2 regions of the Virgibacillus halodenitrificans genome follow, and region 2 is predicted to be linked to the other one. Evidence: predicted binding sites of a transcription regulator. Region 2 holds the regulator's gene; the other holds the start of a gene.
What was found. Region 2 encodes CtsR, which represses protease genes until heat stress. Its sites were predicted from a motif close to ATGGTCAATAAAGGTCAAACA; they were not measured.
Positions count from the first base shown of each region.

Region 1: the regulator CtsR is predicted to act here: its motif matches at 5,443-5,463, upstream of clpP (ATP-dependent Clp endopeptidase proteolytic subunit ClpP).

Region 1 is NZ_CP017962.1:2,569,310-2,576,798, forward strand. Features, by position in the region: gene BME96_RS13360 (CoA transferase subunit A) at 1-105, opposite strand, end outside; gene BME96_RS13370 (sigma-54 interaction domain-containing protein) at 339-1,703, opposite strand; gene aroD (type I 3-dehydroquinate dehydratase) at 1,791-2,558, opposite strand; gene BME96_RS13380 (shikimate kinase) at 2,686-3,210, shown strand; partial or broken gene BME96_RS20190 (ISL3 family transposase) at 3,820-5,015, opposite strand; tRNA gene BME96_RS13390 (tRNA-Arg) at 5,226-5,299, opposite strand; gene clpP (ATP-dependent Clp endopeptidase proteolytic subunit ClpP) at 5,512-6,102, shown strand; gene BME96_RS13400 (HPr family phosphocarrier protein) at 6,146-6,400, opposite strand; gene whiA (DNA-binding protein WhiA) at 6,565-7,489, opposite strand, start outside.
Region 2 is NZ_CP017962.1:108,767-116,255, reverse strand. Features, by position in the region: gene clpC (ATP-dependent protease ATP-binding subunit ClpC) at 1-261, opposite strand, end outside; gene BME96_RS00590 (protein-arginine kinase McsB) at 279-1,343, opposite strand; gene BME96_RS00585 (protein-arginine kinase activator protein McsA) at 1,340-1,888, opposite strand; gene BME96_RS00580 (CtsR family transcriptional regulator) at 1,902-2,369, opposite strand; gene BME96_RS00575 (MgtC/SapB family protein) at 2,563-3,216, opposite strand; rRNA gene rrf (5S ribosomal RNA) at 3,527-3,642, opposite strand; rRNA gene BME96_RS00565 (23S ribosomal RNA) at 3,765-6,680, opposite strand; rRNA gene BME96_RS00560 (16S ribosomal RNA) at 7,016-7,489, opposite strand, start outside.

The sequences.
Region 1 (7,489 bases), 1.4 Mb from region 2:
TAAGTTTTCAGGTATACCAACAAGCCCGAATCCTCCTACCATAATTGTGGATCCGTCATTAATATTTTGTATTGCTTCACTAAATGATGTATAAATTGTTTTCATTTTCTTCCACTCCTCTCACAATTAAATATGCAATAATCATGCCAACTTTTTCAAAGGAAAAAGCGCTTAGCAATGATTATAGTACAATAATTAAAATAAGCTCTTTTCCGGAAATTCGGAAAAAGAGCTTTGCGTTACTCTTATTTTTATTCTCAGAAACATTGACAGACTATTCTAATTACCAAGAAATCATATTCCATTATCTCGGAAATGTATTCCGGAATCTCGGAATGTTATAAGTTATATTTTTTAAGTTTATCATAAAAACTAGACTTACCTATCTTTAAACGTTTTGCAGCTTCTATTTTATCACCATTTGATTGATGTAATGCTGTTGTTAATGCTTGTTTTTCTGCTTGATTCAATGTTTCCTTCAAGCTTCCTGTTGGGATTCCTAACGCTATATCTTTTTTAAAATGATCAGGTAAATCTTCCATCGTAATTGTTTCACTCGTTGACAAATGTACAGCTGACTCAATTACATTTTCCAATTCACGAATATTACCAGGCCAAGAATAATTAGTGAGAAATTCGAGCACCTGTGGGTCAAAATACAGCACTCGCTTTCCAGAACGATTTGTCACTTTAGTTAAAATATATTTTGCCAAAACCCGTATATCATCTGCACGATCCTTTAATGAGGGAATATGGAGCTGTATTACATTAATTCGAAAAAACAAATCTTCACGGAAACGTCCTTCTTGAATTAATTTTTCCAATGGTTGATTTGTTGCAGCTACAACTCGCACATCAATCTTTTGTGTTTGTACTGAGCCAATCGCCTCTACTTCTCCCTCTTGCAATACACGTAAAATTTTCACTTGAGCATTCAATGGCATATCTCCAATTTCATCTAAGAAGATCGTGCCTCCATCAGCAAGTTGAAATTTACCCAATTTGCCGCCTTTTTTCGCACCTGTGAAAGCACCTTCTGTATAACCAAACAACTCTGATTCCAGTAAATGCTCGGGAATGGCAGCACAATTGACTTTAATAAAAGGTTTCTGATTCCGCTCACTCAAATGGTGAATACTGTGAGCAAATAATTCCTTACCTGTTCCACTTTCTCCCCTCAGTAAAATAGTAACATCACCCGGAGCCACCTTTTTAACCTGATTTTTAATTTTACTTAATTGTGGAGAACTCCCTACAATATCATGCAATGAATAGGTAACTCCATATCTATCATTTAATTGACTTCTATAATGTTCCACTTCAAGCATAAGGTCCTTAATATGGCTATTCATCTTCATCCATTCTTTTGTATCACGAAAAAGGACCGTTCCAACAGCCCCAACAATTTCTCCATTAGCATAAACAGGAATTCTGTTTGCTATCATGTGATTTCCGCGTATATATTGAAGATCTGCTATTTCCTCAATCCCGGTTCTTGCCACAATGTGCATACGCGTGTTCTCGATGACTTCTTCCACATGTTTGCCAATAATCTCATCTCGGTTTACCTCAATAAAATCACAATACGTTTTATTCATATATGTAATAAGTCCTTTAGCATCGACAATTACAAAACAATGGTAAGCATTTTCTAAAACTGTTTCAAAAATCTCATCCTTATATTTACTGTTAAAGTGTAGCATACAGTTGATTCTCCCTTTAGACCATCCGTCCACTTTTATTTCCTATCTCTTTAGCCTTCAAATGTCCACTTTTAAAACTCGAACTATTTATTCTGTTTGACACCTCAATAGACTTAAACCTTTTCTTAATGAATGAATGTCAACCTGTCCAGGTGCCGAAGCCTGCTTACCTGCTGCAAAAGTGGCAGCTGAACTAAATAGTTCCCCAGAAAACCTGCTGATCATTCCTAATTGCCCCATCGCAATCGTGATCATCGGCTGTTGAACTCCACTTTCCCTTGCTGACAAAGTGATATGCATTAAATTCAACACATCTATACTACTCTGTGGCATAACAGCAATCTTTAATATATCTGCTCCTAATTTTTTCATTTGATAAAGTCGAAAGCTGAGTTCTTCGTTAGAAGGGGTTTTTGTAAAATCGTGATTTGATATAACCACCTTTGTATTGTGTCTTTGTGCTTTTTCTATGAATTCCTTTATTATGTCTTTTTTATCATAAAATAATTCCACATCAATTAGTTCAATCTGCCCTGTTTTAGCTATTGCTTCCAGCAAAGTCCAATAAAAGGAGTGGTTTATTTTGCAGTCTCCCCCCTCTTTTATGGTTCGAAAGGTAAATAAGATAGGAATGTCTATTAAAACTTTTTTCAAACTCTCTAAGAGGGATATTACAGCATCGATTTGTTCAACTCCTTCATACTTGTCTACTCTCCATTCAACTATATCTGGTTGCAATCCAACTATACTTTCTGCCTCATCTAGCAGTTCTTTATCCGTTTTCCCTACCATTGGCACTATAATCTTTGGCTGGCCTTCTCCTATTTTTACGTTTCCTATTTGTACTAATTTCATAATCGCCCTCTCCATTTCTATCAGGAAATCAATTTACTGATAGTTTACCATTTTCCGTACGCTTTTTTACAAAAAAATTAATTTGCCTTATACTTATTTTAATTAATCGGACAGTAAAGGAGAAACTATGGAAAACAATACTAGTATTATATTAATTGGATTTATGGGCAGTGGAAAAACAACTATCGGACAAGAACTTGCAAATCTTATGAACCGCGAATTCATTGATCTTGATAAGGAAATTGAAAGAAAATATAACTTAAAAACGACAGAGATTTTCGAGAAATATGGAGAATCGGTATTTCGTCAAGAAGAAAAAAGAATGGTCATTCACTTTGTGGAACAGAAAAATAAAGTGATTTCTTTAGGAGGAGGAGCCTTTCTGCAAAATGAAGTTAGAGATGCTTGCCTTGAGAACGGAATCGTTATTTATTTAGAAATTGGATGGGAAGCATGGTTGCAAAGGTTGGATGAACTAACTTCTGACAGGCCTTTACTACAAGGGAAAAGTATAGTTGAAATTAAACAGTTATTTGATTCCCGTCAAGAAATTTATGAAAGAAATCACATTAGAATTAAAACGGATCACCAGACAGTAACCGAGACTGCGATCCAAATCAAAAAGGAAACAGAGGAGATAGCTTTACAATAATAGCTGAAGCCGATGATAGACATTAAGCTGCAATTTCCTTGCTGCAATGTCTGTCATAAGGGGGATGATGGACATTAAGCTCCAGTTTCTTTGCTGTAATGTCTGTCATGAAGACGATGATAGACATTGTGTGGCTATTTCCTTGCCGCAATGTCCGTCATAGAGGCGATGATAGACATTAAGCTCCAGTTTCTTTGCCGCAATGTCCGTCATGAAGACGATGATAGACATTAAGCTCCAGTTTCTTTGCCGCAATGTCCGTCATGAAGACGATGATAGACATTAAGCTCCAGTTTCTTTGCCGCAATGTCCGTCATGAAGACGATGATAGACATTAAGTGCCGGTTTCTTTGTCACAATGTCCGTCATAGAGGCGATGATAGACATTAAGCTCCAGTTTCTTTGCCGCAATGTCCGTCATAGAGGCGTTAATAGACATTGAGCTACCTTTTCATCCCCCTAATGTCTTTCAACATATTGATAGCCTACAATAAGCGACTCTTTTATAAGGGTTCTCAGTCAAATGTGGTGGTGTGATTTTCACTCCACCATCTCTTTTATTAAAAAGCCTTTGCTTAAATAGCTGCGTACGTATATTGGTTGCCGTTTCTATTGTGTCAAAACCCTTCTAACCTCTTGTCGCCACAGTATTTTCTTTTTTAATCGATTAAAATTTTTAATTCCATACGACATTCGTTTTGCCACTTTAATTGTATTATTTACGCCTTCAATATATCCATTATTAAAAGGATACATAAAGGAATGCAAGATCTCTTGCTTCCACCGCTCAAATGTTTTTCTTACTCTATGAAAAGACTCAATATTAGAATCCTTCATCGCCATTAAACATCCTTCTAGACCCTGTGTAGCGGTCTTTTCGTTACTCTCTTTAAACCACTGATCAAGTTTGTTTTTTAGGTTGTATGCCTCTTCTAATCGAGGATCAACCTGGAGTAACTGATTTACTTTCTCTCGCTCTTCTTCTGATAATTTATAGGTTGATTTCCAAAGTAAATTTTTACTTTTTTTCATATATATCCGGTCTTTTTTCTCTAAGTCTCTTTGCACTTCTCGACGTACTTCATCTAGCGCCCAATATACTTGCCGCATAAAATGAAATCGATCAGCGATGATCAGTGGGTTACCAAGCGCCTTCCGTATTGCTTGTTAAAAGACTTAGAAAGGTCCATGACGACAATCTCTACGTTACTTGTATCACAGGTCTGAAGATAAGCTTTAATTGTATCTACCTTCCGATCAGGTAAGACATCCACAATCTCTTTATTTTCTACATCCGCAATGACCGTTTGAAACCTTTCACCGCCCGCATCCCCTTTAAATTCATCAATAGCTAACGCACGTGGCAGGACTTTCCTTGTTTTTATTTCTTTTCGATCATAAATACGAAGTAACCGTTGCGAACTCATCCCAGTTAACTGGGCAGCTGTAGTAAATGAGCCCACAGCTGTATACGTTAACGCTGTCGTTTGTATAGAACGGGTGCAACGTTGGTATCGTTCCACCATCTGAAGCTTTTCATAAAACGTATGATTACACGCCTTACATAAGTAGCGTCTCTTTTTCAAAGAAATACTAACTGGTTTATTGGAAACAATGGGCCCCTGAATCGTTTGGGTACGATAGCCGTGGATACTTTTTGTCCTATTGCCACAAAACGGGCACTTCTGCTTCTTTACTTTTGTATATAGCTCTACAAAAAACTTAGCTGAGTCACTAGAAACTTCCCATACATCTACATGTTTGTCTTCAATACCTAACATTTCTATGATAAAATGGTTTTGCACTCTTTCCCTCTCCTTTTCCTTTTGTGTCGCAACTTTAGGTTAACAAAAGAGAGGGGAATGAGTGTATTTTTTTGTTTCTTACGGAAACACTGATCCTCCAAAGGAGACCACCACATTTAGTATAGAGCCTTTATAAGTAATGATACACAAAAGTACGTAAACAAAAAAATCAGGCTTATCCTTAAACTTAAGGGGCCTGATTTTATTTAGCGCGCCCAGAGGGATTCGAACCCCCGACACTTGGTACCGGAAACCAAAGCTCTATCCAACTGAGCTATGGGCGCATAGGACTATATTTATTTGACACAATGGATATTATAACGCTTCCTGGATTGTTATACAAGTGTTTTAACAAAAAAGATGTTTATTTTATATTTATCTGGGAAAGCTTGAAAGTAGTTTTAAGGAGAAAAATGTAGAGCGTTTTTGTTTGACCTTCACTGACCTATTGGTTATGATAAACATAGAACGTATTGATAAAGGAGGAAATAAATTTATGAACCTAATTCCTACAGTTATTGAACAAACAAACCGCGGGGAACGCGCATATGACATTTATTCACGCTTATTGAAAGATCGTATTATCATGCTTGGAAGTGCCATTGATGATAACGTGGCTAACTCCATTGTTGCCCAATTACTTTTCTTGGAAGCAGAAGATCCAGATAAGGACATCTCCTTATATATCAACTCTCCAGGTGGTTCTATCACAGCTGGTATGGCAATTTTTGATACTATGCAATTTATTAAACCAAATGTTTCTACCATCTGTACAGGTATGGCTGCATCCATGGGTGCCTTTTTACTTGCTGCTGGCGAGAAGGGTAAACGCTATGCATTACCAAATAGTGAAGTTATGATTCACCAGCCTTTAGGTGGAACTCAAGGACAAGCAACAGATATCGAGATCCATGCTAAACGCATTATTCAGATGCGCGAAAAAATTAATGAGATTTTATCAGAACGCACTGGCCAGCCAATTGAAGTAATTGAACGGGACACAGATCGCGATAACTTCATGACAGCTGAAAAATCAGTTGATTATGGTCTGATTGACAAAATTTTAACAAGAAATACCGATAAATAAAAAATTACTGCCACCGGGAGGCCAAATCCCTGGTGGCAGTTTTTTATATATTTGAAACAAATGAGCTTAAATGATGTATTGCCTCTTCTTCATCAATACCGTCTGCAATCAATGTAATGTTTTCCCCATTTGTAATCGCCAGACTCATTAAACCCATAATACTCTTTGCATTCACTTTTTTCCCATCTTTCTCAAGAAACAGATTCGCCGAATAACGGTTTGCTTCTTGTACAAACTGTGCTGCTGGTCTTGCTTGTAAACCTGTTTCCAATTCAACATTGACGGATTTTTCCACCAAAATACTCATCCTCCCCATTTTTCACGTAAGCGCTATCACAGTATATTATTAGATAATCGGCAGTAGAGCTATATCTTCTGCCGACCTAATCGCCAAATATCATTCTTCTATAAATTATCCGTATTATATCATGAATGGTAAACAAAATAAACACAATTTCACTTTTACATTATTGCTTCCCCGCGCTTAATCTTTTCCGCAAATTCATCTATTTTTTTTAGTCTATGGTTTACACCTGATTTTGAAATTTTACCACTTGAGACTAACTCTCCCAGCTCTTTCAGAGATACATCTTGATGCTGGACACGTAGAACAGCAATTTCCCGGAGTTTTTCTGGTAATTGATCAAGCCCAACCGTTTTATCAATTAGGTTGATATTCTCAATTTGTCGAAACGCTGCACCAATTGTTTTATTTAAATTTGCAGTTTCACAATTCACTAATCTATTCACTGAATTTCTCATGTCACGAACAATCCGAACATCCTCAAATTTAAACAATGCATTATGTGCACCAATAATACTTAAAAACTCGGTGATTTTTTCGGCTTCTTTCATATACACAATAAACCCATTCTTTCTCTCCAGCTTACGTGCATGTAACCCAAAACCGTTTAGCAAATCACATAATGCGTCATTATGTTCCTGGTAGTAATTTGCTATTTCTAAGTGATAGGAAGAGGTTTCAGGGTTATTAATCGAGCCACCTGCAAGAAACACTCCTCGTAAGTATGCACGTCTGCAACATGGCTCTTTCAAATACTTTGGTGATATGGTACGGATAAATGTGTGAGTGCCTTGCAAAATGTCTAAATCAGCTAATAAACTACTTACATCTTCCTTTAATCTCACAATATATACATTATTTTTTTTTAGCTTCATTTTTTTTCGAACAAGTAACTCTACTGGAATCGTATAAATCGACTTAATCAAAGAATATATTCTTCTCGCAATTGCGGCATTTTCTGTTTGTATGTCCAGAACGTAACGTTGTTTGGATAAAGAAATTGCTCCGTTCATGCGGATTAAAGCTGAGAGCTCTGCATGCCTGCAGCATTCCTCCACTTCAATTGCTGTTAACTCTTTTTTT
Region 2 (7,489 bases):
TACCTTTTTTGCTCTCGGTGTATAGTGAATGGATTGCATTGGCTGTTTGCCAACACCAATTAATTTTTCCACTTCTTCTTGAATCTGTGACACTTCCAGCCCCAAAGATTGAAGCGCCTTTGCAGCAATGCCATCCCCTTCTCTTACAAGCCCTAAAAGGATATGCTCTGTTCCTATATTATTGTGGTGAAGCCTGACAGCTTCTTCCTGTGATAAAGCTAATACTTTTTGAGCTCGTTCAGTAAAACGTCCAAACATCATATAACTATTCCTCCTATCTATTTTTCCAACTGTAATCGTTCCCGTATAAGTGAGGCTCTTAAAATGTCACGTTCATCAGGGTTTAACGTCTTACTAGCATATTGTTGTAAAAATCCAGGCTGTGTTAATATCATTAATTCATTTAAAATGTTTTTAGACACATTAGTAATAATACCCATATCTATACCTAATCGAACATCGGAAAGACATTTTGCTGCTTCCTTAGATTCTATTATCCGACTATATTCTAAAACACCATAGGAACGATAAATACGGTCCTCAAGTCTTTTACTCGATTGTTCCATAATTTGCTTCCGTGCTTTTCGTTCATGATCAATGAGTTGTTCAACAACACTTTGTAAGTCTTCAACAATATCCCCTTCTGATTTCCCAAGTGTAATTTGATTGGAGATCTGATAAATATTTCCTACAGCTTCACTACCCTCACCATAGATCCCCCTTACCACAAGGCCTAATTGGTTAATAGCAGGAATCATTCTGTTAATCTGCTTGGTAAGTGTTAAAGCAGGCAAATGCATCATTACAGAAGCGCGCATTCCTGTTCCAACATTTGTTGGACAACTGGTCAAATAACCTCTTGTTTCATCAAATGCATAGTTAATTTTTTCTTCAAGCCAATCATCAAATTCAAAGGATTTTTCTAATGCTTTATTTAACTGAAACCCAGGTAAATAAAACTGAATTCGAATATGATCCTCTTCGTTAATCATGACAGATACCTGCTCGTTTTCTGAAATCAGCGCAGCTGCAGTATCCGCATGCTTGACTAAATGAGGACTTATTAAATGTTTCTCAACTAAAACCTGACGCTCTACTGCTGATAAATTCTGGATTGGTAAAAACGAAAAATCTTTATATTCCTGGAAAGATTTTTTTTCATAATTATCCTTAAAGAAGTCCCGGATCTCTTCCAACTGGTTTGGGTCAGCTAAAATGGGGTAAGTTGTATTCGCAAAGTTACGAGCTAAACGAATACGACTACTTAGCACAATGTCATTGTCTGGTCCCTCTTCTCGCATCCATGGACTAATTGCTTCATTCATAAAATTTTGCAATGTCATGAGTTATCACCTGCTTCCGAGTTACCCGTGTCATTTTCAAGTGCTTTAATTTTATCTCTTATTTTTGCCGCATCTTCAAAGGCTTCACTTTCAATTAAATGCCTTAACTGAGTTTTGTAGTTACTAATTTGTTTCTTTTTATGAAGGTCTCCGCCCTGGCGTTTAGGAATCTTTCCATGATGTTGTGTGTTTCCTGCATGTACGCGTTTAAATATTGGGTCCAATCGATCAGCAAATGTTTCATAACAAACTGCACACCCAAATTTACCTACACGCTTAAATTGCGAATAACTCATTTCACACTTGGGGCATTGTAATTCTTTAACTTGGTTAAATATACCTTCACTGTTGGATTCTTGTTTCAAGGAATCAAAGTTAAATAACCCTGAAAGCAGATTGTGCAAGGAGTAACCATCCTCTGGATACGACATATAACCTTTTTCCTTGGCACACACTTCACACACATGCACTTCTGTTTTATTTCCATTGATTACCTGAGTAAAATGAAGTGTTGCAGGTCTTTCATGACATTCCTGACATTCCACCACAGATACCTCCTTACTCATTTAAATATTTTAAAGTTGATAGCATTGCTGTTAGTAATCGAGCACGTACTTCATCTCTTAACGGCAGCTGAAAGGCCAATGTATTTCGTCCAATTGCACTTAGAATGAGCTTTGCCTCCCGAGTAGTAATCAAATCTTCCTCTAAAAGACGTTCAAGCACATCTACAGCAGCCTGCTGTGTAACAGTTGGATTAATCATTTCAATAATTTCATCAATTAATTCTGATTTGTCTTGGTGCTTCACCCGCATAATACGGATATAGCCACCGCCTCCACGTTTACTCTCTACTATATAACCCTTTTCCACAGTAAACCTTGTGTTAATCACATAATTTATTTGCGAGGGGACACATTGAAACTGATCTGCAACCTCACTTCTTTTTATTTCAATTACATCTTGACCTTTAGCTTGCAAGATTTTCTTTAAATGCTGTTCAATAATATCGGAAATATTACTCATATGCCCACCCCCTTATCACATATGTTTTGACTTTGACTATCTTTGACATTACCTATATTATACGATAATCAAACAAAGATGCAAATAGTATGTTCACTATTAATCTTTGACAAAAACGGGGGAAACAAAACCTGTAGATCACAAAGCAAACGTTTTCTTTTTTACAAGAGGGAAAAAAGAAGTGAAAAGAGTGCTACTTTAATTCATTCACACTCTTCACCTCATCAATTGATGCAATACGATCAAACACCAGAACAGGATCTGTCTGCTTATTCGGTTCAATTCTAATAAAAATATTTATCATATTACTTTCCAATTTAATAATTTCCACTTTTTTAATTTGCAAATTGACGCTTTCAAAAATGGAAACTACCTGACCAATTTCTAACTGAGGGTGAGCTACAATTTCAATTAATGAAGTTTTACTTCCTTTTGTGAAAAGCTTCTCGAGATTATTTAAAAATATAAGACTCAGCAAGATTACAAAAGTAGTAAATATGGCTGGCGCATACATTCCAGCACCAACTACCAAACCAAGTCCGGCAACGGTCCATATAGAGGCCGCAGTCGTTAACCCTCGAATGGTACCTCCGTAAACAATGATGGTACCTGCTCCTAAAAATCCGATTCCACTAATTACATATGATGGGATCCTTGCAGGGTCGAACCTTATATTTTCATATTTATTAATCCATTCCTCAAAACCATAGAGGGATAGAAGCATCATTAGACATGCTCCAACTCCTACTAATATGTGTGTACGGAAACCAGCTGAGTGATTTTTCAACTCTCGCTCAAAGCCAATTAGACCAGATAACACAAGTGCTACTATAATTCTTGTCATCATTAGGAAAAAATCATCATCAGCTATATGCTCTAAGATGTCCTCCAGTGTCTGTCCCCCCTAACTAACTTAATTTTCTTATATTTTACCTTATGTAAAGCTGTATGCACAACAATAGCAATCGTCACCTCTTAATATATATGCTATGGTCGACATCAATATTATCCAGAGCTTTCAAGTAATGTTTCTATTATTTTTGAGAGAGTCTAAAAGTGAGTACCACATTTAGTATAGAGCCCTTTAGTTAACAATATTAATTGTAAATACAAAAAAAGCATTGAGATACGTTATGTATCACAATGCTTTTTGCTTTGCCTGGCGGCGTCCTACTCTTGCAGGGACAAAGTCCCAACTACCATCGGCGCTGGAGAGCTTAACTTCTGTGTTCGGCATGAGAACAGGTGTGACCTCTCCGCTATTGCTACCAGACCATCCTTAAAAACAAGGACAAGACATATTATATGCATTTTCGTGAAAAAATGCAAGGGTTTTTTTAAATTTATACCCTAAAAACTAAATAAGAGAAAAACAACGACGATCAAAGAAGAAAATTAGTTAAGTCCTCGATCTATTAGTATCCGTCAGCTCCACGTGTCACCACGCTTCCACCTCGGACCTATCAACCTCATCGTCTCTGAGGGATCTTACTCACTCGAAGTGATGGGAAGTCTCATCTTGAGGGGGGCTTCATGCTTAGATGCTTTCAGCACTTATCCTTGCCACACGTAGCTACCCAGCTATGCTCCTGGCGGAACAACTGGTACACCAGCGGTGTGTCCATCCCGGTCCTCTCGTACTAAGGACAGCTCCTCTCAAACTTCCAACGCCCACGACGGATAGGGACCGAACTGTCTCACGACGTTCTGAACCCAGCTCGCGTACCGCTTTAATGGGCGAACAGCCCAACCCTTGGGACCGACTACAGCCCCAGGATGCGATGAGCCGACATCGAGGTGCCAAACCTCCCCGTCGATGTGAACTCTTGGGGGAGATAAGCCTGTTATCCCCGGGGTAGCTTTTATCCGTTGAGCGATGGCCCTTCCATGCGGAACCACCGGATCACTAAGCCCGACTTTCGTCCCTGCTCGACTTGTAGGTCTCGCAGTCAAGCTCCCTTCTGCCTTTACACTCTACGAATGATTTCCAACCATTCTGAGGGAACCTTTGGGCGCCTCCGTTACCTTTTGGGAGGCGACCGCCCCAGTCAAACTGCCCGCCTGACACTGTCTCCGGACCGGATCACGGCCCTGGGTTAGAATGGTCGTACAGCCAGGGTGGTATCCCACGGATGCCTCCACCGAAGCTGGCGCTCCGGTTTCCAAGGCTCCCACCTATCCTGTACAAGCTGTACAAACATTCAATATCAGGCTACAGTAAAGCTCCACGGGGTCTTTCCGTCCTGTCGCGGGTAATGCGCATCTTCACGCATAGTATAATTTCACCGGGTCTCTCGTTGAGACAGTGCCCAAGTCGTTGCACCTTTCGTGCGGGTCGGAACTTACCCGACAAGGAATTTCGCTACCTTAGGACCGTTATAGTTACGGCCGCCGTTTACTGGGGCTTCGGTTCTGCGCTTCGCGTAAGCTAACGCTTCCCCTTAACCTTCCAGCACCGGGCAGGTGTCAGCCCCTATACTTCGCCTTTCGGCTTCGCAGAGACCTGTGTTTTTGCTAAACAGTCGCTTGGGCCTATTCACTGCGGCTCCTCCTTAAAGGAGCACCCCTTCTCCCGAAGTTACGGGGTCATTTTGCCGAGTTCCTTAACGAGAGTTCTCCCGCTCACCTTAGGATTCTCTCCTCGCCTACCTGTGTCGGTTTGCGGTACGGGCACCTATGAACTCACTAGAGGATTTTCTTGGCAGTGTGAAATCAGGAACTTCGGTACTCTATTTCCCTCCCCATCACAGCTTGAAATTGTTGGACGGATTTGCCTATCCAACTTTCTCACTGCTTGGGCGCACACATCCATCGGTGCGCATTCCTTATCCTACTGCGTCCCCCCATCGTTCAAACGCTCATGAGGTGGTACAGGAATATCTACCTGTTGTCCATCGCCTACGCCTTTCGGCCTCGGCTTAGGTCCCGACTAACCCTGAGAGGACGAGCCTTCCTCAGGAAACCTTAGGCTTTCGGTGAAAGAGATTCTCACTCTTTTTTCGCTACTCATACCGGCATTCTCACTTCCAAGCGCTCCACCAGTCCTCACGGTCTGACTTCACAGCACTTGGAACGCTCTCCTACCATTGTTCGTAAGAACAATCCGCAGCTTCGGTGATACGTTTAGCCCCGGTACATTTTCGGCGCAGAGTCACTCGACCAGTGAGCTATTACGCACTCTTTAAATGGTGGCTGCTTCTAAGCCAACATCCTGGTTGTCTGGGCAACTCCACATCCTTTTCCACTTAACGTATACTTTGGGACCTTAGCTGGCGGTCTGGGCTGTTTCCCTTTCGACTATGAACCTTATCACCCATAGTCTGACTCCCAAGTCTAAGTAGCTGGCATTCGGAGTTTGACTGAATTCGGTAACCCGATGAGGGCCCCTAGTCCAATCAGTGCTCTACCTCCAGTACTCATTCCTTGAGGCTAGCCCTAAAGCTATTTCGGAGAGAACCAGCTATCTCCGTGTTCGATTGGCATTTCACCCCTACCCACACCTCATCCCCGCATTTTTCAACATACGTGGGTTCGGGCCTCCAGTCAGTGTTACCTGACCTTCACCCTGGACATGGGTAGATCACACGGTTTCGGGTCTACGACCACATACTCAAATCGCCCTATTCAGACTCGCTTTCGCTGCGGCTCCGTGTCTTCCACTTAACCTTGCATGGGATCGTAACTCGCCGGTCCATTCTACAAAAGGTACGCCGTCACCCATAAACGGGCTTCGACTACTTGTAGGCACACGGTTTCAGGTTCTCTTTCACTCCCCTCCCGGGGTGCTTTTCACCTTTCCCTCACGGTACTGGTTCACTATCGGTCACTAGGGAGTATTTAGCCTTGGGAGATGGTCCTCCCGGATTCCGACGGAATTTCTCGTGTTCCGCCGTACTCAGGATACACTCCGGAGAGAATTCCTTTTCGATTACAGGGCTCTTACCTGCTGTGGCTGATCGTTCCAGATCGATTCATCTAAAGAATTCCTTTGTAACTCCAAAGGAGTGTCCTACAACCCCAGAAAGCAAGCTTTCTGGTTTGGGCTAATTCCGTTTCGCTCGCCGCTACTTGGGAAATCGCATTTGCTTTCTCTTCCTCCGGGTACTGAGATGTTTCAGTTCCCCGGGTCTGCCTCACATAGCCTATGTATTCAGCTATGCGTACTGTTCCATTACGAACAGTGGGTTCCCCCATTCGGAAATTCTCGGATCGATGTCTACTTACGACTCCCCGAGACATATCGGTGTTAGTCCCGTCCTTCTTCGGCTCCTAGTACCAAGGCATCCACCGTGCGCCCTTATTCACTTAACTATTTTTACAATGAATAAGCGTGCTAATTTCTTAGCCTTGCTTTTATTTAAATCTAGCTTTGGCTCCTAGCGACTAGCGCGACTTCCTTCCCCTTCGTACAATAAGTCAACATCGATTCATTTACATTCATCGTGTTTCCTTTATCTCCTACGGGTCAGTCCAGTCCGTACGTCGCTGAGCAGTCGCCTCAGCTTTTTATTTGATGTCGTTGTTACTCTTATTTAGTTTTCAAGGTACAAAAAGAGAGATTCGCTCTCTCAAAACTGAACCAAACAACCATGTATGTCCTTACCGGAAGACCCGAAGGTCCTCGGCGTTCCGTTCTAAATCCTTAGAAAGGAGGTGATCCAGCCGCACCTTCCGATACGGCTACCTTGTTACGACTTCACCCCAATCATTGGTCCCACCTTCGGCGGCTGGCTCCAAAAGGTTACCTCACCGACTTCGGGTGTTACCAACTCTCGTGGTGTGACGGGCGGTGTGTACAAGGCCCGGGAACGTATTCACCGCGGCATGCTGATCCGCGATTACTAGCGATTCCGGCTTCATGCAGGCGAGTTGCAGCCTGCAATCCGAACTGAGAATGGTTTTATGGGATTTGCTTGACCTCGCGGTTTTGCTTCCCTTTGTTCCATCCATTGTAGCACGTGTGTAGCCCAGGTCATAAGGGGCATGATGATTTGACGTCATCCCCACCTTCCTCCGGTTTGTCACCGGCAGTCACCTTAGAGTGCCCAACTAAATGCTGGCAACTAAGATCAAGGGTTGCGCTCGTTGCGGGACTTAACCCAACATCTCACGACACGAGC